DNA from 4 places in the Silvania sp. genome. Region 2 is predicted to be linked to each of the others. Evidence: predicted binding sites of a transcription regulator. Region 2 holds the regulator's gene; each other region holds the start of a gene.

Region 1 (7,651 bases), on a different contig from region 2:
GTCTGGCGCGCCGCCTGGCTCATCACCAGATGGGTTTCAACGTCGGTGACGTCACGCAATACCTGCAGCAAACGCACGCCGTAAATCGCGCCGCTGGCCCCTGAGATCCCTACTATCAGTCGTTTCATGATTATCGCCCTTTCCATAACTGGGCAGACTGTGCAGGATTTTGGCGGGAGTTGCAAGCGAGGGCGGACGCCCTCGCCTGTAAAGATGATTAACCTTCGTTGTGCATCTCTAAGCTTTCGAGATCGTTCGCCATCTGCACGGCTTTCGCATCGTCGTTACGCAGGGAGTCGAGATAATCGAGATACTGTTGATCCACATCTTTGGTGACGTAGATGCCGTTAAACACCGAGCACTCAAACTGCTGAATGTCCGGGTTCTCGGCGCGTACCGCGTCGATCAGATCGTTCAGATCCTGGAAAATCAGGCCGTCAGCACCGATGATCTGACGAATCTCGTCCACTTCACGCCCGTGCGCAATCAGCTCGGTGGCGGTTGGCATATCGATACCGTACACGTTCGGGAAGCGAATTTCCGGTGCCGCTGAGGCCAGATAGACCTTCTTCGCACCCGCTTCACGGGCCATCTCGATAATCTGCTCTGAGGTGGTGCCACGCACAATGGAGTCATCCACCAGCAGCACGTTCTTATCACGGAACTCAGCGCGGTTGGCGTTCAGCTTACGGCGCACTGACTTACGGCGCAGCTGCTGGCCCGGCATGATAAAGGTGCGGCCAACGTAGCGGTTTTTCACAAAGCCCTGACGATAAGGTTTACCCAGGATCCGCGCCATCTCCAGTGCGATATCGCAGGAGGTTTCCGGGATCGGGATGACCACATCGATATCCAGATCTTCCCACTCGCGGGCAATCTTCTGGCCAAGCTTAGTGCCCATGTTGACGCGGGCGCTGTAGACAGAGATTTTGTCGATGAAGGAGTCCGGACGAGCAAAGTACACGTACTCGAACAGACACGGATTGCTGACCGGGTTTTCTGAACACTGACGGGTAAACAGCTGGCCTTTCTCAGTGATATAGACCGCTTCGCCAGGGGCGACATCACGCAGGAACTCAAAGCCCAGCGTATCCAGTGCCACGCTTTCAGAAGCCACCATATACTCGGTACGACCGTCGCCAATATCGCGCTTGCCCAGTACCAAAGGCCGAATACCGTTCGGATCGCGGAAGGCGACCATACCGTGGCCGATAATCATCGCTACGCAGGCATAGGCCCCGCGGATCTGACGATTGGTGGCGGCAACGGCAGCAAAAATGTTGTCTGCTTCCAGCGGATAGTGACGGAAGTTATCCAGTTCGCTGGCAAAGATATTGAGCAGAATTTCAGAATCAGACGTGGTGTTAATGTGGCGACGCTTCTCTTCAAACAGCTTCTGACGCAGCTCATGCGCGTTGGTCAGGTTGCCATTATGGGCCAGCGTAATGCCATACGGTGAGTTAACGTAAAACGGCTGAGCTTCAGAGGCGCTGGAACTGCCAGCGGTAGGGTAACGGACGTGACCAATACCCATGTTACCTTGCAGACGCTGCATGTGGCGGGCTTCAAACACATCATTTACCAGGCCGTTAGCCTTACGTAAACGGAAGCAGTTGTGTGCATCAATAGTGATGATACCCGCAGCATCCTGCCCACGGTGCTGAAGCACCGATAATGCGTCATAAATAGACTGGTTTACCGGCATGAAACCGGCGATACCGACAATACCGCACATTCGACATTTCCTCGTTAAGCCACATCTCAGAACAGGTTACGTTCTGGGCAAAAAACTCGACGAGCTTTGCAGATAGTCAAAGAACCATCTGATGATAAAGCTGAACTGCGGGATCAGCTGCGATGTCTGCCAGTCTGCGCTCTTCGAGAACCCGGTAAAGGTATCCAGGAAGAACAGTATCGCGGCAACAATCAGCACACCTCGCAATGCACCAAAACAGATCCCCAGAACCCTGTCGGTTCCTGACAGACCGGTTTTTTCAACCAGCTGGCCAATCACATAGTTGACGATGGCGCCAACCAGTAGCGTCGCGATAAACAGCACCGCGATGGCAATCCCATTTCGTACCAGTTCATCTTCAAAGCCCGTGAACCAGACAGACAGGTAAGTGTAGTAATGACTGGCAACAAAGAAAGCACAACCCCATGTCACCAGCGATAACGCTTCACGAACAAAGCCACGGATCAGGCTAACCAGACAGGAAAAACCTATCACCGCAATGATGGCGTAATCAATCCAGACCATATGTGTCCCACGATTAAACGCCCTGTCATCCAGTTCGGGGCGAATTCTAACAGAAAAAGAAAACGTTTGCGTAGGGATTTCCTTCCCCCGCGTAAATAAAAAAAGCGCTGAAAAAATGCTCAGCGCCGTTGACCGGTTGCGTCTCTCTGGACGCCTGCCTCTCCCTCACACCGGCCCTCTCCTGCCGGAGAAGGGGATATCAGTTCACGCTATAGTTCATCACTACGCCGCTCAGACCGGAGAGCTGGTTCAGCTCGCCGAGCGACCCTTTCAGTTTATCCCGGGAGGCATCCGGGCCGACGAGGATCCGGGTGATTTTACCCTGTACCGGGGTCGAAGGCGACGTGTAAACGCGGTATCCGGCTCCACGTAATTTTGCCACCACCTCGTTGACTTTATCGGCATTTTTGAGCGCACCGAGCTGAACCACATAGGCTTTGCCGGTGGGTGCTGGCTTCTCTTCCTGAACCGGCTTCGCAGGGGGTGTTTCAGCGGCGGCAGCAAGCTGTTCGCTGGCTCGGGTCTGCGGTTTTTCGACCGGTTTTGGCTTCGCAACGGGTTTGGCCTGCTGGGCAGGCTTAGGTTGTTCTGCCGGGAGCGTATCCATGTCGCGATTACTGTTCGCCGCAAAGCGCGCAGGATCTAACGATGGCGCAGCGGCATCGCCGGCCTGCACCTCTTCCGCTGCACCTTCAGGCGGCTGGATAGGCAGCGCCTGGGCTGCGGCGGGCATCATATCGGGCTCATCGCGATCGCCAGGTTTTGGCACCAGCGGGATCGCCGCGAACTCATCCTGGTAATGTTTTTTCTGCCCATCAAGCAGCCCCGGGAGAATAATCACCCCCAGCGCCACCAGCACAATGGTGCCTGCTAAACGGTTCTGAAACTTACTTGCCACCGGTTCTCCCCGCATCCATTACGTCCATGACATGTGCCACCGTATGGAAGGATCCACACACCAGCACGGTATCTTCTGGTCTGGCGTCCGCCATTGCGGCGCGCCATGCCTGCTCCACGTTGGTGAAGACTGCGCCCGTGCCGAGGTGTTCCATCAGCTGTTCGGCAGTCGCCCCGCGCGGGCCTTCCAGAGGTGCACAATACCAGCTATCGACCACACTCTCCATGCAGGCCAGCGTGCCGCCAATATCTTTATCATGAAGCATACCGATAACCGCCAGCACGCGCCCGGTTTTTGGCAGGGATTTGAGACGTCCCGCGAGGTATGCCGCGGCATGGGGGTTATGCGCCACATCCAGAATCAGACGCGGCGACTCGCTGACAATCTGAAAGCGTCCGGGCAGGAGCGCATCCTTAATGCCGTCGCGAATGGCCTGTTCGCTCACCGCGAGGCCGCTGGCCCGCAGCGCTGCCAGCGCCGTCGCCGCATTCGGCTGTGGCACCTGCGGCAGCGGCAGGTTTTCAAGCCGGCCCTGCGCATCCTCAAACTGCCAGCCGTTTTCTGCAACGCTATAGCGCCAGTCTACGTCGCGACGCAGCAGATTCGCGCCCTTCTCCTGCGCCACATCGCCGATGGTGTGCGGCATATCAGGCTCGCCGACAATCGCCGGTTTACCCGCGCGGAAAATCCCGGCTTTTTCACGGCCGATGCTTTCGCGATCCGGCCCCAGCCAGTCGGTATGATCCAGTGCGATGCTGGTGACCACTGCGACATCGGCATCCACCATATTGGTGGCGTCCAGACGCCCGCCTAAGCCCACTTCAAGGATCACCACGTCCAGTTGCGCCTGCTTAAACAGCCACAGCGCCGACAGCGTGCCGTATTCAAAATAGGTCAGGGAAATATCACCGCGCGCGGCTTCGATTTCTGCAAAGGACGCAGTGTGCGCGGATTCCGCCAGCTCTGTATTCTGCACGCGCACGCGCTCGGTGTAGCGCACCAGATGCGGGGAACTGTAAACACCCACTTTGTAGCCCGCGGCCATCAGCACCGTTTCCAGCGTCCGGCAGGTGGTGCCTTTGCCGTTGGTGCCCGCGACGGTGAAGACAAAGGGAGCCGGTTTCAGCACATCAAGGCGTGCGGCAACTTTGCTGATGCGCGCAAGTCCCATGTCGATGGTTTTGCTGTGCAGGTTTTCCAGATAAGAAAGCCACGCGGCCAGGGGCGACGTGGCTTGAGGAAGAGTGTTGTTTTCCATGTTGCGCGCTTTTCAGTTACGTTTAGAAAGCAAAAGGGCAGCGCCATCTGGCCCTGCCCTTTTCAGTTATCAGGCCTCGGGTTCCTGATCCGGTACCACCACGGCTTCGCGTGGCTCATCCGGACTCGGCGACGGCAGATTCATCAGCTTCGCCAGGACGCTTGCCAGTTTCAGGCGCAGCTCCGGACGGCGAACGATCATGTCGATAGCGCCTTTCTCAATGAGGAATTCACTGCGCTGGAAGCCCGGCGGCAGTTTCTCACGAACCGTTTGTTCGATAACGCGCGGCCCAGCAAAACCGATCAGCGCTTTAGGTTCAGCAATGTTCAGATCGCCCAGCATCGCAAAGCTTGCGGATACGCCGCCCATAGTCGGGTCAGTCAGTACAGAGATGTACGGCAGACCACGCTCCTGCATTTTTGCCAGCGCAGCAGAGGTTTTCGCCATCTGCATCAGCGACATGAGCGCTTCCTGCATACGCGCACCGCCGGAAGCAGAGAAGCAGATCAGCGGACAGTTGTCTTCCAGCGCCTGCTCAACGGCACGCACGAAGCGCGCGCCTACAACGGAACCCATTGAACCGCCCATAAAGGCGAATTCAAACGCGGCTGCGACAACCGGCATCTCATGCAGAGTGCCTTTCATCACCACCAGCGCGTCTTTCTCGCCGGTCTCTTTTTGCGCAGAGGCCAGGCGATCTTTGTATTTCTTGGAGTCGCGGAACTTCAGCAGATCTTTCGGCTCAAGTTCGCTACCCAGCTCAACCATGGAGCCTTCGTCCAGCAGACTGTGCAGGCGATTACGCGCCGACATGCGCATGTGGTGATCGCACTTCGGGCACACTTCCAGATTACGCTCCAGCTCGGCGCGGTACAGGACCTGGCCGCAGCTGTCACACTTGGTCCACACCCCTTCAGGAATACTCGCCTTACGGGTTGGGGTAATGTTGCTTTTAATTCGTTCAATCCAGCTCATTGATAACCTTTCTGCCTGAACCTGGTTCTATGCCAGCTTTGCTGTAAGGGGCGCATAATGCCATTTTTGCCCCCGACAGACCATGAATGTTGCACATTAAAACATAACAGCCCGAAACTTTGGACAAAAAAGTGGTCGAACCGCGGATGTGCTTTTATTTTGCCTGTTTTGCCGCCGCACGCCGATGACGAATAATTTCGATCACCCCCGGCAGAATGGAGACCACAATAATCCCTACGATCAGTAACTTAAGATTTTCCTGGATCATAGGTATGGTTCCGAAGAAATAGCCTGCGTAGGTAAAGCTGAGCACCCACAACAGCGCGCCGGTCACGTTATAGAGGGCGAACTGACGATAGGACATGTGACCCATCCCCGCAACAAACGGGGCGAAGGTCCTGACGATCGGCACGAAGCGCGCGAGAATAATCGTTTTGCCGCCATGCTTCTCATAAAACGCATGGGTTTTATCCAGATAGCTACGACGAAAAATCTTCGAGTCCGGGTTACTGAATAACCGCTCGCCAAACAGCCGACCTATAGTGTAGTTCACCGCATCGCCGAGGATCGCCGCAATGATCATCAGCACCACCATCAGATGGACGTTGATATCGTTGGTTTCCAGCGATGCCAGCGCCCCCGCCACGAACAGCAGGGAATCACCCGGTAAAAACGGTGTCACTACCAGCCCGGTTTCGCAAAACAGGATCAGGAACAGAATGGCATACACCCAGACGCCGTAATCAGCGACCAGCTCAGCCAGGTGAACATCGATATGCAGAATGAAATCAATTAGAAAGCGAATTAAATCCATATTGTCTAAACCTTTATTACCACGATTGCACAGCTATCAGTCCGCTAAAAACAGCGGGCCCATTGGCGGTTTCGGAAGGTTGAAACGATCCGGGTAATCCACCGAGACCAGATATAACCCTTCCGCTTTCGCCGTTGCTGCCGCCAGCGTTCTGTCCTTCGCTGCCAGCAACTCTGCAATCCAGCTCTCCGGCTGGTGTCCGGCGCCCACTTCCATCAGGCTGCCTACGATATTCCTGACCATATGATGTACAAAGGCATTCGCTTTGATATCGACCACCACGTATGCACCGTAACGCGTCACGTTAATGTGCATCACGTTACGCCACGGAGTGCGCGACTGGCACTGAACCGCACGAAACGAGGTAAAGTCATTTTCACCAATCAACGCCTGGGCCGCGCGCTGCATGCGGTCTGCATCCAGCGGCGCGTAATAATGCGTAACCCCCTGGCCCAGTACCGCCGGGCGAAGGCGCTGATTATAGATGATGTAGCGGTAGCGGCGCGCAGTGGCGCTGAAACGCGCATGAAAATCATCCGGCACATCTTTGACCCAACGCACCGCGATGTCACCAGGCAAATTCGCATTTACACCCAGCGTCCAGGCCGCGTCTTTACGCGCGGCGGTGGTGGTGAAATGCACAACCTGCCCGGTACCGTGGACGCCGGCATCGGTACGACCGGCGCACAATACACCGATCGGTTCGTTCGCCACCTGAGAGAGCGCTTTTTCCAGCTTTTCCTGAACGCTGCGCACTTCATTCTGACGCTGCCAGCCATAATATTTACTGCCGTCGTATTCGATCCCGAGGGCAATTTTATGCACTGGCTTTTGTTCCACGTCGGACATTAGTACAGGTACTCCTGCACCAGCTTCTCGGCAATTTTCACCGCCATCAGCGCGCCGCCGAAACGGACGTTGTCAGCCACTGACCAGAACTGGACCTGCTCCGGCATGCCGTAGTCGTTACGCACGCAGCCGACAGAAAGATGGGTGCTACCCGTCGCATCACCCACCTGCGTCGGGAATTCGCGCTCTTCAGACAGCACAATGTCCTCGCCGCGCGTAAAGGCGTCACGCGCCTCTTCGGCTGCCAGCGGGCGCAGCGCTTCAAAGTTCACCATCTGCGCGTGGCCGTAGAAGACCGGGGACTGCACGCAGCTTGCGGAGATCATCAGCCCTTCATCCTGCAGGATCTTGCGTACCTGATCGACGATACGGCGCTCTTCGCGCACGCTACCTTCGCGATCCGACAGCAGCGGCAGCATGTTGAACGCCAGTTGACGACCAAAGAAGTCCTCTTCATCAACCGGGATGCCGTTCAGCAGCTTCGCACTCTGCCCTGCCAGCGCATCCACCGCTTTTTTGCCGTGGGCAGAAGCCGACAGCAGGCTGGTGACGCTGATGCGAGAGAGTCCACCGTCATCGATCAGCGGCTTCAGGGCA
Region 2 (7,651 bases):
GAGATCGTCCTGCTGCTGGCGGGCGCGAACGTACTGCATCCGATAGCCCATCACAGACAGCACCACGGTGACCAGCATCACGCTGGTGGTGGTCAGCAGCGGGGTGGCGATCAGCCACGAGACCAGCAGGCTCGCCAGGAAACACAGACCCAGCTGCAGGGTGTTCTGCAGAGCCGCCGCGCTGCCGGTGGCCTGCGGGAAGGGACGCAGGGCCTGCGCCACCACAATTGGGTAGATCGCGCCGTTGGCCACCGCCATCAGGCAGAAAGGCACCAGCAGCGGAGCCAGACCCACGCCCGGGATAAACCCAACCGCCCAGGTTGCGATGACGCTGAGCGCATACAGGCCCAGCAGCCACGGCAGCATCTGAGGTCCTTGCCATTTTTGCAGCGCGGCGCGACAGCCGTAACCGCCAATCAGGAAGGCGATGGTTTGCGGCACGTAGCTGAGGCCGATTGCGGCCGGGCTATAGCCCATTTCGCTGAGGATAAACGGCGAGCCGGTCAGCCAGGCGAAGAAGCTTGCCGAACAGGCGGCGTAGATCAGCACGTTACCGCTATAAACACGTGAGCGCAGCAGCGATAAAAAGGTGACGCGAGATTCTGCGGGCGCTTTCGCCGTCGCAGGCTTCAGGCTAAAGGCCGGGATCATCAGCACCAGGGCGATAACGAACAGCACGGCAAAAATTGACTGCCAGTCAAAATGGGCGAGGATCCAGCTGCCGAGCAGCGGCGCCAGCGCCGGAGAAAGCCCGACCAGCGGCATAATGGTGGCGAAGATGCGGTTAACGCGCGAGGCCGGATAGTAATCGGTTACCAGCGCCTGCCAGGTGACCGCCGCAGCGCACACCCCGACCGCCTGAATAAAGCGCAGCACCAGCAGCCAGGTCGCTTCGCGGACCCACAGCATCCCCAGACAGCCGAGGGCAAAAATGGCCAGCCCGGCCAGCAGAATCGGTTTGCGTCCGAAGCGATCGGACAGCGGTCCCCACAGCAGTTGCGCAAAGGCAAAGCCTGCCAGGAACAGGCTCAGGCTGGCGCTGATGGCCGCCGCCGGGGTTTGCAAATCTTCCTGCATGACCGCAAAAGCGGGCAGGTACATGTCAGTTGCCAGGAAGCCGAGCACGCTCAGCCCGGCAAGCCAGACTAAAAATCCTTTCCCAGGTATCACTGTGTTTATTCTCCGTTATAGGTGCAGGTGTCATTGCCGCAGAGTGTAGGCAGTGCAATCCGGCTTGTGAAACGCTAATATTTGGCTGTTGCATTCAAAAATTTTGCAGGCAGAAAATGTGGTCAGAATATTCTCTAGAAGTGGTGGATGCCGTCGCGCGCAACGGCAGTTTTAGCGGTGCAGCGCAGGAGCTGCACCGGGTGCCTTCTGCCATCAGCTATACGGTGCGTCAGCTGGAGGAGTGGCTGGCGGTGCCGCTGTTTGAACGGCGTCACCGGGATGTGGAGCTGACGCCCGCCGGGGTGTGGTTTCTCAAGGAGGGGCGATCTGTTATCAAAAAAATGCAGATCACCCGAGAACAGTGTCAGCAGATTGCCAACGGCTGGCGAGGCCATCTGTCGATTGCGGTGGATAATATTGTGCGCCCCGAGCGCACCCGGCAGATGATCGTTGATTTCTATCGTCACTTTTCTGACGTGGAGCTGCGGGTGTCCCAGGAGGTCTTCAATGGCGTCTGGGATGCGCTGGCGGACGGCAGGGTCGAGATGGCGATCGGTGCGACCCAGGCTATCCCGGTAGGGGGGCGCTATGCGTTTCGCGATATGGGCACCCTGAGCTGGAACTGCGTGGTGGCCAGCCACCATCCGCTGGCCGCGATGGCAGGGCCGCTCAGCGATGATACTTTGCGCAACTGGCCATCGCTGGTGCGGGAAGATACCTCACGTTCGTTGCCGAAGCGCATCACCTGGCTGCTGGATAATCAGCGGCGGATCGTGACCCCGGACTGGGAGTCGTCAGCGTCCTGTCTCTCTGCCGGACTGTGCGTGGGGATGGTACCGGCGCACGTCGCCCGACCGTGGATTGACAGTGGCAAGTGGGTGGCGCTGTCGCTGGAAAATCCCTTCCCGGATGCCGCCTGCTGCCTGACCTGGCAGCAAAACGATATCTCTCCGGCCCTGGCGTGGCTGCTGGCGTATCTCGGCGATAGCGAAACGATGAATAAGGAATGGCTGCGGGAGCCAGAGGGGCTGGCTCCCGGGGAGGATTAACGGCGGTAGTCGCGGAAAGGACCATCCGCGACCGAGCGGCGTTCGATCAGACGCGGATGCACTTCAATGGAGTGTGACTCTTCGCGCTTGCTGACAATACGATCCAGCAACATATTGAAGGCCGTCTCCCCCAGCGAATCTTTCGGCTGGTGGATGGTGGTCAGCGCCGGCGTAAAGAAGCGCGCGTTGCGCACGTTATCATAGCCGATCAGCGAAATATCCTGCGGGACGCGCAGGCCCATTTCGTCGGCGGCGCACAGCGCGCCCATCGCCATAATATCCCCGCCGCAGAATATCGCCGTCGGACGCGGGCTCTGGGAGAGGATCTGCTGCATCGCGCGGTAGCCGGATTCCGGCTCAAAGTCGCCCTGCACAATCCAGTTTTCCGGCACAGTGATCAGCGTCTCTTCCATCGCTTTCATAAAGCCTGCCAGTCGACCGGCGCCGGTGTTGCGCTCCAGCGGCCCTGGAATCACGCCAATTTCGCGGTGGCCGCGTTCGATCAGATACCGACCGGCCATATACCCGCCTTCAAAGGCGTTATCGATTACCGAGTCGGTAAAGTCGGCTTTGGCTTCGCCCCAGTCCATCACCACCATCGGAATATTGCGATACTCCTCCAGCATATTGAGCAGCGATTCCGGGTATTCGGAACACATCACCAGCAGGCCATCAACGCGCTTTTGCGCCATCATCGACAGATAGGCCCGCTGTTTCTCGAGGCTGTTCCAGGCGTTGCCCAGAATCAGGGTGTAGCCTTTCTGGAAGCAATTCTTCTCTACGGCTTCAATAATTTCAGCAAAATAGGGCGCTTCGCTGCTGGTCGCCAGTAAGCCGATTGTCTTGGTGTGATTCACTTTCAGGCTGCGGGCCACGGCGCTTGGAGAATAGTGCAGCTCTTTAATCGCCGCCCAGACGTTGTTGCGCGTCTCTTCCGCGACAAAGCGCGTTTTGTTAATCACATGTGATACGGTTGTAGTGGAAACGTTTGCGCGTTTCGCCACGTCTTTAATTGTTGCCATCAGATGTCACTCCAGACCATATCTAAGCTCCTGAAAAACCAATAGGTAAACGTTTGCCTTCACTCGCCCTAATTGCGCAATTTGAATTGCGGTACGCCGGGAAAACGACACAGGACGTCAGGAGGGGGTCAATGGCCGGTACGCTAATAAATTTAGCGTGGAATTTTGGCTGATCTTGACCAAAAGGGGAAGAACAAAAACGGTAATCCACCTAAAACCCGCAAGATTTTTGCTGTGAACTGTGTAAAAATGAGCAAGCTCACTCTTCATGGGGTGATTAAAAGGAGAAAAATTGATGAGTACCGATCTTAAGTTTTCGCTGGTTACGACCGTTATTGTCCTGAGTTTGATCGTGGCGAGTGCTTTCACTGCTGCGCTGCACTGATCGATACGGGGGAGCCTGCTCTCCCTCGTTTCTCCTGGCTGATTGTTACGCCTCCTGCAATAATCTTTTGCCAAAATGTAAACTTCTCATTTTTTGTGATTGATGTCATGCTTTCGCCTTCATTGTTCTGTGTCGCGTGACGACACGGTGTCTGGAGTTGAAGTATGAAAATCAATTTTCCCCTGCTGGCCCTGGCGATTGGTGCATTTGGCATTGGCACCACTGAATTCTCCCCGATGGGATTGTTACCGGTCATCGCCCGGGGTGTGGATGTTTCTATTCCCGCCGCAGGAATGCTGATCAGTGCCTATGCCATCGGTGTGATGGTGGGGGCACCGCTGATGACGCTTCTCCTGTCGCATCGTGGCCGTCGTAATGCGCTGATCTTCCTGATGGCGATTTTTACCGTTGGTAACGTGCTGTCGGCCCTCGCGCCGGATTACACCACCCTGATGCTGTCCCGCATCCTCACCAGCCTGAACCACGGGGCCTTCTTTGGCTTGGGCTCAGTGGTGGCTGCAAGCGTGGTGCCTAAACATAAGCAGGCGAGCGCAGTGGCTACCATGTTTATGGGGCTGACGATTGCCAATATTGGCGGCGTCCCGGCGGCGACGTGGATGGGCGAAGTGATTGGCTGGCGGATGTCGTTCCTTGCGACTGCGGGGCTTGGCGTGGTGGCGATGATCGCGCTGTTCTTCTCGTTGCCGAAAGGCGGGGCGGGTGAAAAGCCGGAGGTGCGCAAAGAGTTGGCGGTGCTGATGCGCCCGCAGGTGCTGTCTGCGTTGCTGACCACGGTGCTGGGCGCCGGGGCAATGTTTACCCTCTATACCTATATTTCGCCGGTGCTGCACGACATCAACCAGGCGACCCCGGCCTTTGTCACTGCCATGCTGGTGCTGATCGGCGTTGGGTTCTCGCTGGGTAACTACCTGGGCGGCAAGCTGGCGGATAAGTCAGTGAATGGCACGCTGAAGGGCTTTTTACTGCTGCTGATCGTGATTATGCTGGCAATTCCCTGGCTGGCACGCAATGAGATCGGCGCGGCAATTGCGATGGTGGTGTGGGGGATGGCAACTTTCGCGGTGGTGCCGCCGCTGCAGATGCGCGTGATGCGTGTCGCCAGCGATGCGCCGGGGCTGTCGTCGTCAGTGAATATCGGTGCTTTCAATCTGGGCAATGCGCTCGGCGCGGCGGCAGGCGGGGCGGTGATCTCCAGCGGCATGGGGTACAGCTTTGTGCCGGTAATGGGGGCAATGATTGCCGCCCTGGGCCTAATTCTGGTGCTCGCGTCCGGCAGAAATCAGCCGCAGCCGGTGGGTGCCACCGAGTAACAATAATGCAGAAGGGCTCGCCCTTCTGCACTGCATTTATGCTGCGAAGTTCTTCGCTACAAATTCCCAGTTCACCAGCGCCCAGAAGTGCTCAAGGTAGTTCGGGCGCGCATTGCGGTAATCGATGTAGTACGCATGTTCCCACACGTCGACGGTCATCAGCGGCGTAGCGTTCGTGGTCAGCGGCGTTCCTGCATTGGACGTTGAGACGATTGCCAGCGTGCCATCCGCCTCTTTAACCAGCCAGGTCCAGCCCGCGCCAAAGTTCTTCACTGCTGCATCGGTAAACGCCGCTTTAAAGGCGGCGAAGCTGCCAAACGTAGCGCTGATGGCCGCAGCCAGTTCACCCGTTGGTTCGCCACCGGCATTGGGTGCCAGGCAGTGCCAGTAGAAGGTGTGGTTCCAGACCTGCGCGGCATTGTTAAACACGCCCCCTTCGGAGCCGCGCACGATCTCTTCGAGGGTTTTGCCCTCAAACGCGGTGCCAGCGATCAGGTTGTTCAGGTTGGTGACGTAGGTCTGGTGATGCTTACCGTAATGGTATTCCAGGGTTTCCACAGAAATGTGCGGGACCAGGGCGTCTTTTGCATACGGTAATGCAGGTAGTTCAAACGACATTGCTTCTCTCCTTATTATAGTGATCCATTCAATAACCATATTGAACGTGCGGGTAGAGTAGCAAAATGAAAGGTTAGACAAAAGAAGAACTTACCCTGCTGAAGAGCCAGCAGGGCAGGGGATTAACGAATGGTGTTGGCCTTCATCACGCGGCGTGCGCCAACGTAGTGACGCTGCCAGTAATCTTCGCTCAGGGAGGTGATCTGGATATCCTGGCCGCTGCGCGGGGATTGGATAAACTTGCCGTTGCCGACGTACACGCCGACGTGATCGGCCGTCCCGCGACCCTGGGTGCGGAAGAACACCAGATCGCCGCTTTCCAGTTCACCCCGGGTGACCGGAGACGCATCGCGCAGATGGTACATTTCGTTGGCGGTGCGCGGGATACGGAATTTCACCAGATCTTTATAGGCGTAATAGACCAGACCGCTGCAGTCAAAACCGGTACGCGGTGAGCTTCCGCCCCAGCGATACGGTTTGCCAATCTGTCCCATTAATTTATTTAACGCTGTGCTTTGCGCTTTTTGCACCCGGACTTTATGCGCGGCGGCAATGGTTGTGGTCTTGCTGGTTTTAACGCACTGCTTTTTGTGTCCTTTGCGGGTCGTACACTTCTCTGTCACAACGCGCGAAGCCGTTTGCGTGGCTCGGGTGGCATTGTGAGGGGAATTTTTGTTTTTCTTGCTGGAGGCGGTTTGCGGTGTTTTCGCGAGGGCTTTCTTTGCGGTGCTCTTTTTGGTGGTGCTTTTTTTACTGGTGCTCTCTTTTTTAGTGGTTTTGCTGGTCGCGCTTTTTTTCTTGGGTTCGGTTACTTTCGCCAGATGCGTTTTATGCGTAGCCGAAGACCGCGCCTGCTCTGAGGCGTTAGCCAGCGGCGTGAAAGAGAGAGTCGAAAAAAGCAAAGCACAGAGCGTGATCGAGAATTTATTTATTCGCGCCACTGGGCAGTCCCCTGGTAATTGCTGGCATGAATAATGCCGGCAGGTGATTTACAAAACCTGTCGATTCTAATCTATAAAAAGCCCCGACGTTAATAAACTTTTTGCACTTAAAACTGCGTTTTGTAATCGAGTGCAAAAAAAATAAACATCCTTTCGCTGGCCTGGTCATTCGCTGAGCAAAAATCAGGGCAGTACATATCTAACATGCGTTATTAATGCATCTTTATGCGACGCGCGGTAAAATACGATACGTGACGAAAATGTTATTTTCCGTTGTCGGTCTGAGACGCTACAATGACAGTCGATTGCCGTAACAGAAGTTAAAGGAAGCAAGACATGAGCACTACTATTGAAAAAATTCAGCAACAAATCGCTGAAAACCCGATTCTCCTGTACATGAAAGGTTCTCCAAAGCTGCCAAGCTGCGGTTTCTCCGCACAAGCAGTTCAGGCGCTGTCCGCCTGTGGCGAACGTTTTGCTTACGTTGATATTCTGCAGAATCCGGATATCCGCGCTGAGCTGCCAAAATACGCTAACTGGCCAACCTTCCCACAGCTGTGGATTGACGGCGAACTGGTCGGCGGGTGCGACATCCTGATCGAAATGTATCAGCGCGGCGAACTGCAGCAGCTGATCAAAGAGACCGCAGCGAAATACAAATCTGAAGAGCCAGACGCAGAGTAATTTCTCGCGTCATGGACACAAAAAAGCGACCAAAAGGTCGCTTTTTTTTATGCTTCAGGTTCCGCTTCCGGCAGCGGCCAGCCGCCGAGGCGTTTCCAGCGATTAACAATCTCGCAAAACAGCTCGGATGTGCGTTCGGTATCGTACAGGGCAGAGTGCGCCTGGGTGCCGTCAAAGGCGATGCCCGCCGTGATACAGGCTTTTGACAGCACCGTTTGCCCCAGCGCCAGTCCGCTTAATGCGGCGGTATCGAAGGTGACGAACGGGTGGAACGGGTTGCGCTTGAGCGAGGCGCGCTCGGCGGCGGCCATCATAAAGCTGTGATCGAACGTGGCATTGTGCGCCACCATGATCGCGCGATTGCAGTTCTGATCTTTCATGCCCTTGCGCACCATTTTGAAAATGGCATGCAGCGCGTCGTATTCGCTGACCGCCCCGCGCAGCGGGTTAC
Region 3 (7,651 bases), on a different contig from region 2:
CTCTGGCGCATCACCTGCGGCCACGCCTGCCAGAGCCAGACGGCGCCCAACGCCGCGACCACTAAAAACAGCGCCAGCGGCCACAGATGCAGCCAGCGGCGGGGGCGATTTACGAGCATTGCAGCGTCACCGTCTGGGCAAACTGCTTGCCGAGATCCATGTCTTCCGGCGGGGCATCGTCTTTATCCAGCGCGCTGGCAAAGTTCAGCGTCTCATCGCTGGGCTCCGGGGTATCTATCTTAATTGAGCAGGTGGCGTTCAGCCCGGCAGGCAGCGAGGCATCGTCATCTTCGGCGTAGCTCATGTCGACGTAGTACGAGGGATCGAACGTGGAAAAGGTGTATTTCTGCCCGGCCAGCGGCTGGGGTGCTGCCAGCGGCAACACAAAGGTCAATACCGCCTGGTGCTCGTGGCGGGTCATCCCGTACTGGGTGGGCCGGTTAAGGAATTTCACCTTCTGCCCGTTGTGCCAGAACTCGGTAAAATAGTGCTGACCAAGCACGTTGGCCATCACCTCCGCCGCCAGCTTTTTCCAGATCTCATCCCCCGGCTTCGCCTCTCCGGCGTCATAGAGCAAATCGGCGGAGGTCAGCTCATCCATCGTCCAGCGCATCTTCAGGCCGGTCAGCTGGTTATCTTTGACCATGATTTGCGTTTTCAGGGTGATAAAACTGTGAGGATGCGCGGCGACGGTAAAAGATAAAACCGCCAAAAAAAGCGCCGTCGCGCTGTGTTTAACTATTTGCATCTGTTCCTCACGTCAAAAATTCTGTGATGTTCGCCAGCATTCCTGAAGGAAAGACCCTTCGGTGCGCTTTCTGGCGGGCATCCTTTAGCTATTCTTATCAGACACACTCACTGGAACCCGACAGATGATGATGACTCTCGAAATGCCATCTGCACTTTCCAGTTCGCAGCGTCGCTGCCAGGTTCTGTTGATGCTCTATATTCCGGGCTTCAGCGCCACCGTGCAACGCATCGGTGACATCAATGGGGTCGATGGTCCCCTGACCCGGCAGGACATCGCCGAGACGCGCATCGAGATCCAGCGCTATCACCGGCTCGACATTGCGGCGCACCCTGATGGCAGCTACCGGATTGAAGGCACCCACCTCGACCAACGCTTATGCCTGTTGCACTGGCTGCGCCGGGCGTTACGCCTGTGCCCCCACTTTGTCGCGCAGCAGTTTACCCCATCTCTGAAGACCACGCTAAAGCAACTCGGCATTGCGCGAACCTTATATGACGATACCAACCTACGGGCGCTAATCAATTTCTGCGCCCGTCGTCTGCAGCGTCAGTTTGAGTGCCGCGACGTGCAGTTTTTGCAGCTCTATTTGCAGTACTGCCTGCTCCAGCACCATCTGGGCCAGACCCCGCAGTTTTCGCCGGTGCAGCGCAGCTGGACGGAATCGCGCGGTGAATACCTGATGGCGCAGGAGATCGTGCGCCACTGGCAGCGCCGCGTGGTCCCCCTCCCCCACGTTGATGAACAACCGTTTCTGACCCTGCTGTTTATGATGCTGCGCACGCCCGACCCCGTGCGCGACGCCCATCAGCAGGATGAACGCCTGCGCCGCGCCATCACCCGGATGATCGTCCGCTTTCGCGGACAAACCGGGATGCATTTCAGCGACGAGCAAGGGCTGACCGACCAGCTGTATATTCATCTTGCCCAGGCGCTGGATCGCTCCCTGTTTGGCATTGGCATCGACAACAGCCTGCCGGAGGAGATCAACCGCCTTTACCCGCGGCTGATGCGCACCACCCGGGAGGTGATGTTTGAGCTGGAGGCGGAATTTGGCCTGCGTTTTTCCGAAGAGGAGTCGAGCCTGGTGGCCGTTATCTTTGGCGCGTGGCTGATGCAGGAGAACGATCTGCATGAAAAGCAGGTGGTGTTACTGACCGGGGGGGATAAAGCCTGTGAAGATCTGATCGAACAGCAGCTGCGGGAGTTGACCCTGCTGCCGCTGAACATTCGCTATGTGACGTTGCAGACCTTCCAGAAGGAGGGCGCACCGCGCGAGGCCGCGCTGGTGATCACTCCCTACGCCACCGCTTTGCCGCTGTTCTCGCCGCCGCTCATTCATGCCGTTGAGACCCTGAATGCGCAGCAGCAGGAACATATTCGCGTGATGCTGGAGTCTTAGCGCGCCGCGACCCGCGGACGCAACAGCATCGCGGGCAGCGCCACCAACGCCATCACCCAGAAGACACCGTGACCGAGATGCTGGTACAGGAAGCCCGCAAAAACGGTCATGATCGCAATGCTGCCGCCCATCGCCACCGCCGAGTAGACCGCCTGCAGGCGGATCACGTCGCTGCCTTCCCGCGCGGAGATATAGCGCATCGCCGCCAGATGGCACACCGTAAAGGTGCCGCAGTGCAGGATTTGCGCGACAATCAGCCACGGCAATTCATGCGTCCAGCCCATGATCCCCCAGCGGAGCACGCCGCAGACGGCAGACAGCAGGAGCAGATCCCGGGCGCTAAAGCGGCGGAACAAGCGGTTGCTGAGGGCAAAAATAATCAATTCCGCCACCACGCCGAGCGACCACAGATAGCCCACCGCCGATGCTGAATAACCCACGCCCTGCCAGTAGATGGCGCTAAAGCCATAGTAGGCAGCATGTGCCCCCTGCAGCAGGCAGACGCAGGCGAGAAAACGCCAGCTCTGCGACACCAGCACGCGCCAGGCTGGCCAGCCTGCGCTCTCCTGCTGACGACTCTCGCCTTGCGGCATCACCGTTGGCCGCAGCAGCATCCCGAGCAGCATCGACACCAGCCCCACGCTCAGCAGCGCCAGAATAGCCTGATAGTCGTACAGGCTCACCAGCTTGCCCACCAGCGCCGAGCCAATCACAAAGGCAATCGAGCCCCACAGCCGCACCCGGCCATAGTCCATGGTGATCTGCTTTTGCCAGGTGTTAGCCAGCGCATCGGTCAGCGGGACCAGCGGCGAGAAAAAGAGGTTAAACCCGACCATCACCACCACCAGCCAGGCAAACTGCTGGCTGACCCAGAAGCCCGCCGCAAACACCAGCGTTAACAGCGCCAGCACGCGCACGGCTTTGATCAGTAACGCAGGGTCGCTGACGCGCGGGGCAATCAGCAGGCTACCGAGAAAACGCGCCACCAGGCCGGAGCCCAGCAAAATGCCAATCATCTCTGGGGTGAGGCCGATTCCCGCAAGCCAGACGCTCCAGAAAGGCAGAAAAATACCGTAGCTGAAAAAATAGGTAAAGTAGCTGAGCGCCAGCCAGCGTGTGGAATGCAAAACCATGAATCCCTCCCGTTTTGGAGGCGCTAGTCTGGCGAGAAAGCAACAATTAAGCAAGTCGATAGCCTGCTATAAATTAACCTTCGATTAACAAAAAACAGAGCCGGATGGCTCATGGCGAGGGCTGAAAAACTGTATTAGGGTTAAGTGACACAGCTTAAAAAGGTCATACCGTCATGAACGCACTACGCTATTTCGATTTCGGCCAGTCCCGCCCGCTGATCCTGTTGATTGCCCGTATCGCCATTGTGGCGCTGTTTATTATCTTCGGCCTGCCCAAAATGACCGGCTTTGACGGCACGGTGCAGTACATGGCGAAGCTGGGTGCGCCCATGCCGATGCTGGCTGCAATTATTGCGGTGATTATGGAAGTCCCCGCCGCCATTCTGATCGTGCTGGGCTTTTTCACCCGTCCGCTGGCGGTGCTGTTTGTCTTTTATACGCTGGGCACGGCGGTGATTGGTCACCCGTACTGGGATATGAGTGGTGATGCGGTGATGCCGAACATGATTAACTTCTATAAGAATATCAGTATTGCGGGGGCGTTTCTGTTACTGGCCGTCACCGGGCCGGGGGCGATTTCCATCGACCGACGCTAGATAAAACAAAGGCCGCTTGCGCGGCCTTTTTCATTCTGCCGGGCAGAATTATGCGTAAACCGGGAAGCGTGCGCAGATATCCAGCACTTTGCCCTTCACGCGTTCGATAACCGCTTCGTCGTTGATGTTGTCCAGCACATCACACATCCAGCCAGCCAGCTCTTTGACTTCCGCCTCTTTAAAGCCACGGCGCGTCACAGCTGGGGAGCCGATACGGATACCGGAGGTCACAAACGGGCTCTTCGGATCGTTTGGCACGCTGTTTTTGTTCACCGTGATGTTGGCGCGGCCCAGGGCAGCGTCTGCTTCTTTACCGGTCAGGTTTTTATCAACCAGGTCCAGCAGGAACAGGTGGTTCTCCGTGCCGCCAGACACCACTTTGTAGCCACGGTTCAGGAACACTTCAACCATCGCTTTGGCGTTTTTAGCAACCTGCTGCTGGTAAACTTTGAACTCTGGCTCCATCGCTTCTTTCAGCGCTACGGCTTTCGCGGCGATAACGTGCATCAGCGGGCCGCCCTGCGCGCTTGGGAACACCGCAGAGTTCAGTTTCTTATACAGATCTTCGTCACCGCCTTTCGCCAGGATCAGGCCACCGCGTGGACCCGCCAGGGTTTTGTGGGTGGTGGTGGTCACAACGTGCGCATGTGGAACCGGGTTCGGGTATACGTCTGCTGCAATCAGACCGGCAACGTGCGCCATGTCAACGAACAGGTAGGCACCGATGCTGTCTGCGATTTCACGCATTTTTGCCCAGTCAACGACGCCGGAATAAGCAGAGAAGCCGCCGATGATCATCTTCGGTTTGTGGGTCTGAGCCTGCTTAGCCATGTCTTCGTAGTCAATTTTACCGGACTCATCAATACCGTAAGGGATGATGTTGTACAGCTTGCCGGAGAAGTTCACCGGGGAGCCGTGAGTCAGGTGACCGCCTTGCGCCAGGTTCATACCCAGAACGGTATCGCCCGGCTGCAGCAGCGCGGTGTAAACCGCGAAGTTAGCCTGAGAACCGGAGTGCGGCTGCACGTTAGCGTAATCCGCGCCAAACAGCTCTTTTGCACGGTCAATCGCCAGTTGCTCAACGATATCGACGTACTCGCAACCGCCGTAGTAGCGCTTGCCCGGGTAACCTTCAGCGTATTTGTTGGTCAGCTGAGAACCCTGCGCCTGCATCACGCGCGGGCTGGTGTAGTTTTCGGAGGCGATCAGTTCGATGTGCTCTTCCTGACGTACTTTTTCCTGCTCCATAGCCTGCCACAGTTCGGCATCATAATCGGCAATGTTCATTTCACGCTTTAACATCCGCATCTCCTGACTCAGCTAACAAGTAAATTTTTGCCCTGAAAAAGGCAGTCCAGTTGGACGACGGGCAACAGTATAACTGATTAGCACAGTGATAACAGGTCTTGACAAACGATTTTACGCAAACGTTTACCTACCCGTAGCGCAAGGGTTTGAGGAATAAAGATCTGCCGATTTTACAACGGATTTCTTTTCAGGTTTGTGATGCAAATAATTCATGTTACAAAGAACCATTTACAACGCAGGGTTATTTTTTATAAGATGCATTTAAAATACACTTTAAAATAACATCTTAAGGAAGCTGCTATGTTAGACGCCCAAACCATCGCTACGGTTAAAGCCACCATTCCCCTGCTGGTTGAAACGGGTCCTAAACTCACCGCCCATTTTTACGATCGCATGTTCACGCACAATCCGGAGCTCAAAGAGATTTTCAACATGAGCAACCAGCGTAACGGCGATCAGCGCGAAGCGTTGTTCAACGCCATCGCCGCTTACGCCAGCAACATCGAAAACCTGGCGGTCCTGCTGCCCGCGGTGGAAAAAATTGCCCAGAAGCACACCAGCTTCCAGATCCAACCTGAACAGTACAATATTGTCGGCGGCCACCTGCTGGCGACGCTGGACGAGATGTTCAGCCCGGGTCAGGAGGTGCTGGACGCGTGGGGCAAAGCCTACGGCGTGCTGGCGAATGTGTTTATCAACCGTGAAGCGCAGATTTACAGCGAAAATGCCGATAAAACCGGTGGCTGGGAAGGCACCCGCGCCTTCCGCATCGTGGAAAAAACGCCGCGCAGCCAGCTTATCACCAGCTTTGAATTTGAGCCCGTCGACGGTAAGCCGGTTGCTGACTATCAGCCCGGCCAGTATCTCGGCGTGTGGTTGAAGCCGGAAGGCTTCCCACATCAGGAAATTCGTCAGTACTCCCTGACCCGCAAGCCGAATGGCAAAGGCTACCGTATCGCGGTGAAGCGCGAGGACGGCGGTCAGGTCTCAACCTGGCTGCATAACAGCGCCAACGTCGGTGACGTGGTGCACCTTGCCGCGCCAGCGGGCGACTTCTTTATGGCGGTGGATGCCAGTACCCCTGTGACGCTGATCTCCGCAGGCGTGGGCCAGACCCCGATGCTGGCAATGCTGGACACGCTGGCGAAATCCGCGCACGGCGCGCAGGTGAACTGGTTCCACGCGGCGGAAAACGGCGAAGTGCATGCCTTTGACGACGAAGTGAAAACCGTTGCCGCCGCGCTGACGGACTTTCACGCTCACACCTGGTATCGTCTGCCGAGCGACAACGACCGTGCCCAGGCCCTGTTTGGCAGCGAAGGTCTGATGGATTTAGCGCAGTATAAAGAGCAGCTTAGCGCAGCGAAGATGCAGTTCTACGTTTGTGGCCCGGTGGCGTTTATGCAGTTTGCCGCTCAGCAGTTGATTGAACTGGGTGCGAATAAAGACAACATTCACTACGAATGCTTCGGCCCGCATAAGGTGCTGTAATGCAAAAAGCCCCTCAGACGAGGGGCTTTTTTTATCCGGCGGCGCAGGGATTAAATCGCTTCGTCGTCTTCTTCACCGGTACGGATACGGATCACGCGCGCGACGTCAAAGACGAAGATTTTGCCGTCACCGATTTTGCCGGTCTGCGCGGTACGGATAATGGTGTCCACACAGGTATCCACGATGTCGTCCGACACCACGATCTCAATTTTCACTTTCGGCAGGAAGTCGACCATGTATTCCGCGCCACGGTACAGCTCCGTGTGGCCCTTCTGACGACCAAAGCCTTTCACTTCCGTCACCGTCATCCCGGTGATGCCGACTTCTGCCAGCGCTTCGCGTACATCATCCAGTTTGAAAGGTTTAATAATCGCATCAATCTTTTTCATGGGGGTCCTTCTTGCCTGTCTGCAGCCTCGTAATCGATTGCTCACAGTAGCATATCAATCGGATTTTACGGTATCACTCTTTGAAGTCGTTTGCTTCCAGCTCGTGGCGCGACAGCAGTTTATAAAACTCGGTGCGGTTGCGTCCGGCCATCCGCGCGGCATGGGTAACGTTGCCTTTGGTGATCTGCAAAAGCTTGCGCAGATAGTTGAGTTCAAACTGGTTACGCGCTTCAGCGAAGGTCGGTAAGGCGGTGTTTTCACCCTCCAGCGCCTGTTCCACCAGCGCGTCGCTGATTACCGGCGAAGAGGTCAGCGCCACGCACTGCTCAATCACGTTCACCAGCTGACGCACGTTACCGGGCCAGCTGGCGGTCATCAGACGCTTCATCGCATCGGTGGAGAAAGCCCGCACAAAGGGCTTATGCCGCTCGGCGGACTGGCGCAGCAGCTGGGTCGCCAGCAGAGGGATATCTTCGGCACGTTCCGCCAGCGCCGGAATTTTGAGGTTAACAACGTTCAGACGATAGAACAGGTCTTCGCGAAATTCGTTGCGCGCCATCGCCTTCGGCAGATCCCGGTGGGTG
Region 4 (7,651 bases), on a different contig from region 2:
GCGCTTCGCTGATCGCCAGCTTCAGCGCCGGAAAGCCTTTAAACCCCATCTTCTGGGCAAATTTAACCACGCTGGACTGGCTGACGCCCGCTTCGCTTGCCAGCTGCTGCGAGCTTAAATGGCGTGCGCGATCGGGCTGGGAGAGCAAAAAATCCGCCAGCTTTTTGTCGCTCTGGGCAAGACCCGCGTAGCGCTGGCGGATCCGAATTAAACAGTTCATGAGTACTCCTGGCGAAATGTGATGACTACAGCAATTGCGAATTCTTCTCGCCTGAATGAATTTTATATTCCATTATAGTGTGACTATTATGAATTAAAAATTCTTGAGGTACAAAAGATGAATCTCGGCTCACTCGTTTCTGAATCCCGCAACCCACAAACTCTGGATCTGGACGCGCTCTCCACGTTCGACCTTGTTACTCGTTTTAATCAGCAGGATACGCTGGTCGCGCAGGCAGTAAAAGAGACATTGCCGGAAGTGGCAAAAGCCGTGGATGCCGCCGCAGGTGCACTGAAAGCGGGCGGGCGCATCATCTACATGGGCGCTGGCACCAGCGGGCGTCTCGGGGTGCTGGATGCCTCGGAATGCCCGCCCACTTTTGGCGTTCCACACGGTCTGGTGGTTGGCCTGATTGCCGGCGGTCCCGGTGCGCTGCTGAAGGCGGTGGAAGGGGCAGAGGACAGCAAGCAGCTCGGCGAAGACGACCTGAAGGCCCTCAACCTGACGGCAAACGACCTGGTGGTGGGGCTCGCGGCCTCCGGGCGCACGCCGTATGTGATTGGTGGGCTGGAGTATGCCAACCAGACTGGCTGCACCACGGTGGCAATCTCCTGTAATCCGGGATCGCCAATTGCCCAGGTTGCGGCGATTGCTATCTCGCCGGTGGTGGGGCCGGAAGCCCTGACCGGCTCCACCCGCATGAAGTCCGGCACCGCGCAGAAGCTGGTGCTGAACATGATCTCCACCGGCGCGATGGTGAAATTCGGCAAGGTGTATCAGAACCTGATGGTGGACATGAAAGCCACCAACGTGAAGCTGATTGACCGGGCGTGTCGGATGGTGGTCGAGGCCACCGGTGCGGCGCGCGAAGAGGCAGAAACGGTGCTCCAGCAGACCGGGTATGACGTCAAACCCGCCATTCTGATGATCCTGAGCGGTCTCGATGCCGCCGCAGCGCGCGCAAAACTCGATGCGCATCAGGGATTCTTACGGGCAGCATTAGAAAACTAAAGAGGCGTGTATGGAAAAAACAGCGGCGCTCGCCAGCGATATTCTTGCCGGTATCGGCGGAGAGCACAATATTCTGCGTCTGGAAAACTGCATGACGCGGGTGCGGGTGGAAGTTCAGGATGACGACATGCTCGATCTGACGCGGCTCAAAAAGCTGCCCGGGATCAGCGGCTATGTTAAGCAGGGTGCGCAGCATCAGCTGATTGTCGGCCCCGGCAAAGCCGCGCAGGTGGTGGACGCCATGCGCTCGCTGATGGGTGGCGCGGTGGTTGATGACGCCGAGCGTACGAAAGCGCAGGCGAAGGCCAAATATAAAGCCCCGATGAGTGACGCGCTGCGCCAGCTGGCGAACGTTTTCATACCGCTGATCCCGGCCTTTATCGCCTCGGGGCTGATCACCGGCATCATCAACATTCTTAAACGCCCGGACATCGTCGGTGACTTTGCGACCCACTATCCAAACCTGCTGGGGATCCTCGGCATTTTCGGTAGCGCGGTGTTTGCCATCATGAACATTCTGGTGGGGGTCAACACTGCCAAAGTGTTTGGTGGCTCGCAGGCGTTAGGCGGGGTAATGGCGGGGATCCTGTCCAGCCCGCAGCTGGCACAAATCACCCTGTTTGGTGAAGCCCTGCAGCCGGGACGCGGCGGGGTGATCGCCGTCCTGCTGGTGGTGGTGCTGATGTGCTGGATCGAGAAAAAGCTACGCAATGCCCTGCCGGGCTCGCTGGAGCTGATCCTTAATCCGCTGCTGACCACCTTAATTACCGGCAGCGTGGCGATCATTGCCCTGCAGCCGCTGGGCGGCGTGATCTCTGAATCCATCGCCCACGGTGCCTCCTGGGCTATCGACCGCGGCGGCTTCCTCGTGGGGGCAGTGCTGTCGGGGACCTTCCTGCCGCTGGTCTTGACTGGATTACACCAGGGCCTGGTGCCGATCCACGTGGAACTGGTGCAGGCGCACGGCTACAACGCGCTGCTGCCGATCCTGTCGATGGCGGGCGTCGGCCAGGTCGGGGCGGCCATTGCGGTGCTGATGAAAACCCGCAATCAACGCCTGAAAAAAGTGATCAAAGGCGCGCTGCCGGTGGGTCTGCTGGGAATTGGCGAGCCGCTGATCTTTGGCGTTACGCTGCCGCTGGGCAAGCCCTTTATCGGCGCCTGTCTGGGCGGTGCGGTCGGCGGGGCGCTGATCAGCTACTGGAAAGTGGCGACGGTGATCACCTTCGGGATTTCCGGTTTGCCACTGGCATTAACCATCGTGACCGGAAAAGTCATGCTCTATCTGTTAGGCTATTTAGTAGCGGTTATCGCCGGGTTCCTGTTTACCTGGCTGTTGGGGTTCAACGATCCAGAGGAGTAAGATTTGGTTAATCATGCGCGTCGCGTTGTCTTTTTTGACCTGGACGGAACGCTGCATCAGCAGGATATGTTCGGCACCTTTATGCGCTACTTACTGCGCCGACAGCCCTTAAATGTGCTGCTTGTGTTGCCACTCCTGCCGATTGTAGGCGTTGCGCTGCTGATCAAAGGGCGCGCCGCCCGCTGGCCAATGAGCCTACTGCTGTGGGGATGTACTTTTGGCCACAGCGAGGCGCGGCTCAAGCAGCTTGAGCAGGATTTTGCCCTCTGGTTTCGCGGGCACGTTACCGCGTTTCCGGTTGTGCAGGAGAGGCTGACCAATTACCTGAGCGCCAGCGATGCCGACATCTGGCTGATTACCGGTTCGCCGCAGTCGCTGGTCGAGCAGGTCTACTTCGATACCCCGTGGCTACCGCGGGTCAATCTTATCGCGACCCAGATGGGGCGCGCGTATGGCGGATGGGTGCTGACCCTGCGCTGCCTTGGGCACGAGAAAGTGGTGCAGCTGGAGAAGCAAATCGGTACCCCGCTGCGCCTCTACAGCGGCTACAGCGACAGCAAGCAGGACAACCCGCTGCTCTACTTCTGCCAGCACCGCTGGCGCGTCACGCCGCTCGGCGAACTTCAGCAACTGGAATGATTTTGTGATTATGTATAGCGGGTGTGTATAATGCGCCCGCTTTTCAGACTGGAGTAATCACCGTTGTCCGACCTCGAACACAATCATGAATACTGGATGCACCACGCACTCCAGCTTGCCAGACGCGCCTGGGAAGAGGGCGAAGTGCCCGTTGGCGCCGTGCTGGTACACAATAATCAGGTGATTGGCGAAGGCTGGAACCGCCCGATTGGCCGTCACGATCCCACCGCTCACGCCGAAATCATGGCCCTGCGCCAGGGCGGGCTGGTGCTGCAAAACTACCGCCTGCTGGATACCACGCTGTATGTCACCCTCGAGCCCTGCGTCATGTGTTCCGGCGCGATGGTCCACAGCCGGATCGGTACGCTGGTGTTCGGGGCGCGGGATGAAAAAACCGGGGCGGCAGGCTCGCTACTGGACGTGCTCAGACATCCCGGTATGAATCACCAGGTGAATGTTATTGGGGAAGTACTGGCGCCAGCATGTTCGGCGATGCTAAGTGACTTCTTTCGAATGCGGCGTCAGCAGAAAAAGCAACAAAAGGCAGGATTGGCGTTATCGGGCGAGTAAGTTCATTCGGCGTCACCACCGGATAACTTTGCGCCAGCTGCTCTGCCGCCATCGCCTCTTTCTCTTTCTCCATCAGATAGCCGACCAGGCTTATCTGATATTTGCGGATATTTTCCACGTAGGCGTAAGCTTCGTGACCGCGCGCGTAGCCGTAGGTCAGCTTGTTGTACCACGGCTTCTGGCTCAGCAGCGGCAGGCGCTGTTTGACATCTGACCAGCTGTCGGGGTTGCCTTTGGTCTTCGCCGTCAGGGCGCGGGCGTCGATCATGTGGGCATAGCCCATGTTATACGCCGCCAGTGCAAACCAGATCCGCTCCTCTTCCGGCACCGTCTCCGGCACCTTATCCATCATGTCCTGCAGATAGCGCGCGCCGCCGCTGATGCTCTGTTCCGCATCGGTACGGTCGGTCAGGCCAAGGCTCTGGGCGGTGTTTTTGGTCAACATCATCAGACCGCGCACGCCGGTAGGCGAGGTGGCCTGCGCATCCCAGTGGGATTCCTGATACGAGATTGCTGCCAGTAACCGCCAGTCAATTTCCTGCGCGTATTTTTCAAACAGCGGCTGCAGGTCCGGCAGGACGTTATCCACCGCCCGCAAGAAGCTGCGGGTGTCGACATAATCAAAGTCACCGCCGTGACCGAGGTACTTCTCCTCCAGCCGCGCCAGGGTGCCGTCTTCATTCATGCCGTTAAAGAAATCGAGCATCGCCGCGGACAGGGTCTGGTCGTCATCCAGTCGGCTGAACCAGGTCACCGGCTGCTCGTCGGTCACATCCAGCGCCACCGCCAGCTCCGGGTGGACGCGCTGATACAGGCTGATGGCGACCGAGTCGGCAATGGTATAAGGCAGCTTGCCATCCTTAACCTGCTCCAGCAGCTCAGTGGTGCCCAGCTTCTCATCGACCGTCCAGCCAAGGTTTGGATACTTTTTCTCTTTCAGCGCGCGCAGGTCATCGATAACCACGTGTCCTGGGGCGACGGTGAGCTGGTCTGCGTTGAGGCCAGTAAGCGAGCGCGGGCGCAGCTTGCCCACGCGATAGACCAGCTGCTGCGAAACGGAGTAATAGGTCGGGCCCGGCTGATAGTTTTTGCTGCGCTCGCTGTTATAAACCAGACCGGCGGCCAGCATGTCGGCCTCGTCATGATCCAGGTCATCAAACAGCTGGCTGATGTTCTGTCGCACCGTGATTTTGAGTTTTACGCCCAGGTAGTCAGCAAACTGCTGCGCCAGTTCGTAATCCAGCCCAATTACTTTGTCGTTGATGGCGGTATAGGTCAGCGGCGAGGAGATCGTACTGACGCGCAGCTCCCCCCGCGCCTGGATGGCGGCGATGCGGTTGTCGGCTTTGCCGAACCAGGGTATGGAAGGCCATAGCGCCGCTGCCAGTAGCAGGGTCACGATGCCAATAAACAAATAATTAATCTTTAATTTTTTCAATAAGTTAATTCTATGTGCTGGGTGTTATGTCGGTCTGTAGTGGCCATAGTAAAAACAAGTATTGCCAAAGATTTCGCGGCATTTTGCGCAAAGTTACGCCACTTGGCAACTTATTAGCGGGAATCGCCATACCGATGGCTAAATAACCGCGTCGATTTTATTACGACGCAAACGGTTTCGTCGGCGCTCAGGATCCACTATAATAGCGCCCGTTTTCCCCCCTTGCGCACACTGTAAGCGCCCCGGCGCTTCGAAGACGAGAGACTTATGATGGAAATTCTGCGTGGTTCGCCTGCACTGTCTGCCTTCCGTATCAACAAACTGCTGGCACGTTTCCAGGCGGCCGACCTTCCGGTAAGCAATATTTACGCTGAGTATGTCCATTTTGCTGACCTGAACGCTCCCTTAACGGCAGAGGAGCTGACCCGCCTTGAACGCCTGCTGAAATACGGCCCAAGCCTGAGCAGCCATACACCGAACGGTAAACTCCTGCTGGTCACGCCTCGCCCGGGCACCATCTCCCCCTGGTCTTCTAAAGCAACCGACATCGCCCACAACTGCGGCCTGAGCCAGGTAAGCCGTCTTGAGCGCGGCGTAGCGTATTACGTTGAAGCCTCTACCCTGACTGACGCACAGTGGGCGGTCGTGGCGACCGAACTGCACGATCGCATGATGGAGAGCGTGTTTGCCTCTCTGGACGACGCGCAGAAGCTGTTCTCTCACCACCAGCCTGCGCCAGTACAGAGCGTGGATCTGCTGGGTGAGGGCCGTCAGGCGCTGATCGACGCCAACCTGCGTTTAGGTCTGGCGCTGGCAGAGGATGAAATTGATTACCTGCAGGACGCGTTTGTTAAGCTCAACCGCAATCCGAACGACATCGAACTGTATATGTTCGCGCAGGCTAACTCTGAACACTGCCGCCACAAGATTTTTAACGCCGACTGGATTATCGACGGCGAGCAACAGCCAAAGTCGCTGTTCAAAATGATCAAGAACACCATGGAACAGACCCCTGACCACGTGCTGTCTGCTTATAAAGACAACGCCGCGGTGATGGAAGGTTCCGAGGTGGGCCGCTTCTTCGCCGATCGCGAAGCAGGGCGCTATGACTTCCATCAGGAAGCCGCGCACATTCTGATGAAGGTTGAAACCCATAACCACCCGACGGCGATCTCCCCATGGCCGGGCGCGGCGACCGGTTCTGGCGGTGAAATTCGTGACGAAGGCGCCACCGGCCGTGGCGCTAAGCCAAAAGCGGGTCTGGTGGGCTTCTCGGTCTCTAACCTGCGTATCCCGGGCTTTGAACAGCCGTGGGAAGAAGATTTCGGCAAGCCGGAGCGCATTGTTACCGCACTCGACATCATGACCGACGGCCCGCTGGGCGGCGCGGCATTCAACAATGAATTTGGTCGTCCGGCGCTGAACGGCTACTTCCGTACCTATGAAGAGAAAGTTGAGAGCCATAACGGCGAAGAGCTGCGCGGCTACCACAAGCCGATCATGCTGGCAGGCGGGATCGGCAACATCCGCGCCGATCACGTGCAGAAAGGCGAGATCGTCGTAGGCGCGAAGCTGATCGTCCTCGGCGGTCCGGCGATGAATATCGGTCTGGGCGGCGGGGCGGCGTCGTCGATGGCCTCGGGCCAGTCTGACGCCGACCTTGATTTTGCCTCGGTCCAGCGCGACAACCCGGAGATGGAACGCCGCTGCCAGGAAGTGATTGACCGCTGCTGGCAGCTGGGTGAAGCCAACCCGATCCTGTTTATTCACGACGTCGGCGCGGGTGGCCTGTCTAACGCCATGCCGGAGCTGGTGAGCGATGGCAACCGCGGTGGCCGCTTCAACCTGCGCGATATCCTCAGCGATGAGCCAGGCATGAGCCCGCTGGAGATCTGGTGTAACGAATCCCAGGAGCGTTACGTGCTGGCCGTTGCCCCGGATCAACTCCCGCTGTTTGATGAGCTGTGCCGCCGCGAGCGCGCGCCGTACGCGGTGATCGGTGAAGCCACCGAAGAGATGCACCTCTCTTTAAGCGACACCCATTTTGACAACCAGCCGATTGACCTGCCGCTGGACGTGCTGCTGGGCAAAACGCCGAAGATGACCCGCGACGTACAAACCCGTAAAGCCAGTGGTAAAGCTCTCGATCTGCAGGGCGTCACTGTCGCCGATGCCGTCAACCGCGTATTGCATCTGCCGGCCGTCGCGGAGAAAACCTTCCTTGTTACCATTGGCGACCGTACCGTGACCGGCATGGTAGCGCGCGATCAGATGGTTGGCCCGTGGCAGGTACCCGTAGCAAACTGCGCGGTGACCACCGCCAGCCTCGACAGTTACTACGGTGAAGCGATGGCGCTGGGCGAACGCTCCCCGGTTGCGCTGCTGGACTTTGCGGCCTCGGCTCGTCTGG

The links. Region 2 encodes PurR, which represses purine synthesis genes. Its sites were predicted from a motif close to CANGCAAACGTTTGCNTG; they were not measured.
Region 1: cvpA (colicin V production protein) is a predicted target of PurR. The motif match lies at 2,316-2,333, and genes of this name have one in related genera.
Region 3: glyA (serine hydroxymethyltransferase) is a predicted target of PurR. The motif match lies at 5,300-5,317, and genes of this name have one in related genera.
Region 4: purL (phosphoribosylformylglycinamidine synthase) is a predicted target of PurR. The motif match lies at 5,406-5,423, and genes of this name have one in related genera.

What each region holds. Positions count from the first base shown of each region.
Region 1 is NZ_JBOGBT010000095.1:21,147-28,797, reverse strand. It holds gene ACRDD5_RS18975 (UbiX family flavin prenyltransferase) at 1-128, opposite strand, end outside; gene purF (amidophosphoribosyltransferase) at 218-1,735, opposite strand; gene cvpA (colicin V production protein) at 1,772-2,260, opposite strand; gene dedD (cell division protein DedD) at 2,460-3,158, opposite strand; gene folC (bifunctional tetrahydrofolate synthase/dihydrofolate synthase) at 3,148-4,416, opposite strand; gene accD (acetyl-CoA carboxylase, carboxyltransferase subunit beta) at 4,486-5,391, opposite strand; gene ACRDD5_RS18945 (DedA family protein) at 5,546-6,205, opposite strand; gene truA (tRNA pseudouridine(38-40) synthase TruA) at 6,242-7,054, opposite strand; gene ACRDD5_RS18935 (aspartate-semialdehyde dehydrogenase) at 7,054-7,651, opposite strand, start outside.
Region 2 is NZ_JBOGBT010000046.1:37,502-45,152, reverse strand. It holds gene punC (purine nucleoside transporter PunC) at 1-1,170, opposite strand, end outside; gene punR (DNA-binding transcriptional activator PunR) at 1,287-2,219, shown strand; gene purR (HTH-type transcriptional repressor PurR) at 2,216-3,241, opposite strand; gene ACRDD5_RS10210 (cytochrome bd-I oxidase subunit CydH) at 3,537-3,626, shown strand; gene ACRDD5_RS10205 (MFS transporter) at 3,791-4,957, shown strand; gene sodB (superoxide dismutase [Fe]) at 4,994-5,575, opposite strand; gene ACRDD5_RS10195 (C40 family peptidase) at 5,698-6,516, opposite strand; gene grxD (monothiol glutaredoxin 4) at 6,853-7,200, shown strand; gene rnt (ribonuclease T) at 7,248-7,651, opposite strand, start outside.
Region 3 is NZ_JBOGBT010000055.1:36,723-44,373, reverse strand. It holds gene ACRDD5_RS11390 (nickel/cobalt transporter) at 1-119, opposite strand, end outside; gene ACRDD5_RS11385 (DUF1007 family protein) at 110-748, opposite strand; gene csiE (stationary phase inducible protein CsiE) at 873-2,150, shown strand; gene ACRDD5_RS11375 (3-phenylpropionate MFS transporter) at 2,147-3,283, opposite strand; gene ACRDD5_RS11370 (DoxX family protein) at 3,457-3,879, shown strand; gene glyA (serine hydroxymethyltransferase) at 3,928-5,181, opposite strand; gene hmpA (NO-inducible flavohemoprotein) at 5,488-6,678, shown strand; gene glnB (nitrogen regulatory protein P-II) at 6,729-7,067, opposite strand; gene glrR (two-component system response regulator GlrR) at 7,141-7,651, opposite strand, start outside.
Region 4 is NZ_JBOGBT010000055.1:23,778-31,428, forward strand. It holds gene ACRDD5_RS11305 (MurR/RpiR family transcriptional regulator) at 1-220, opposite strand, end outside; gene murQ (N-acetylmuramic acid 6-phosphate etherase) at 338-1,231, shown strand; gene ACRDD5_RS11315 (PTS transporter subunit EIIC) at 1,242-2,594, shown strand; gene yfhb (phosphatidylglycerophosphatase C) at 2,598-3,233, shown strand; gene tadA (tRNA adenosine(34) deaminase TadA) at 3,297-3,803, shown strand; gene mltF (membrane-bound lytic murein transglycosylase MltF) at 3,691-5,241, opposite strand; gene purL (phosphoribosylformylglycinamidine synthase) at 5,509-7,651, shown strand, end outside.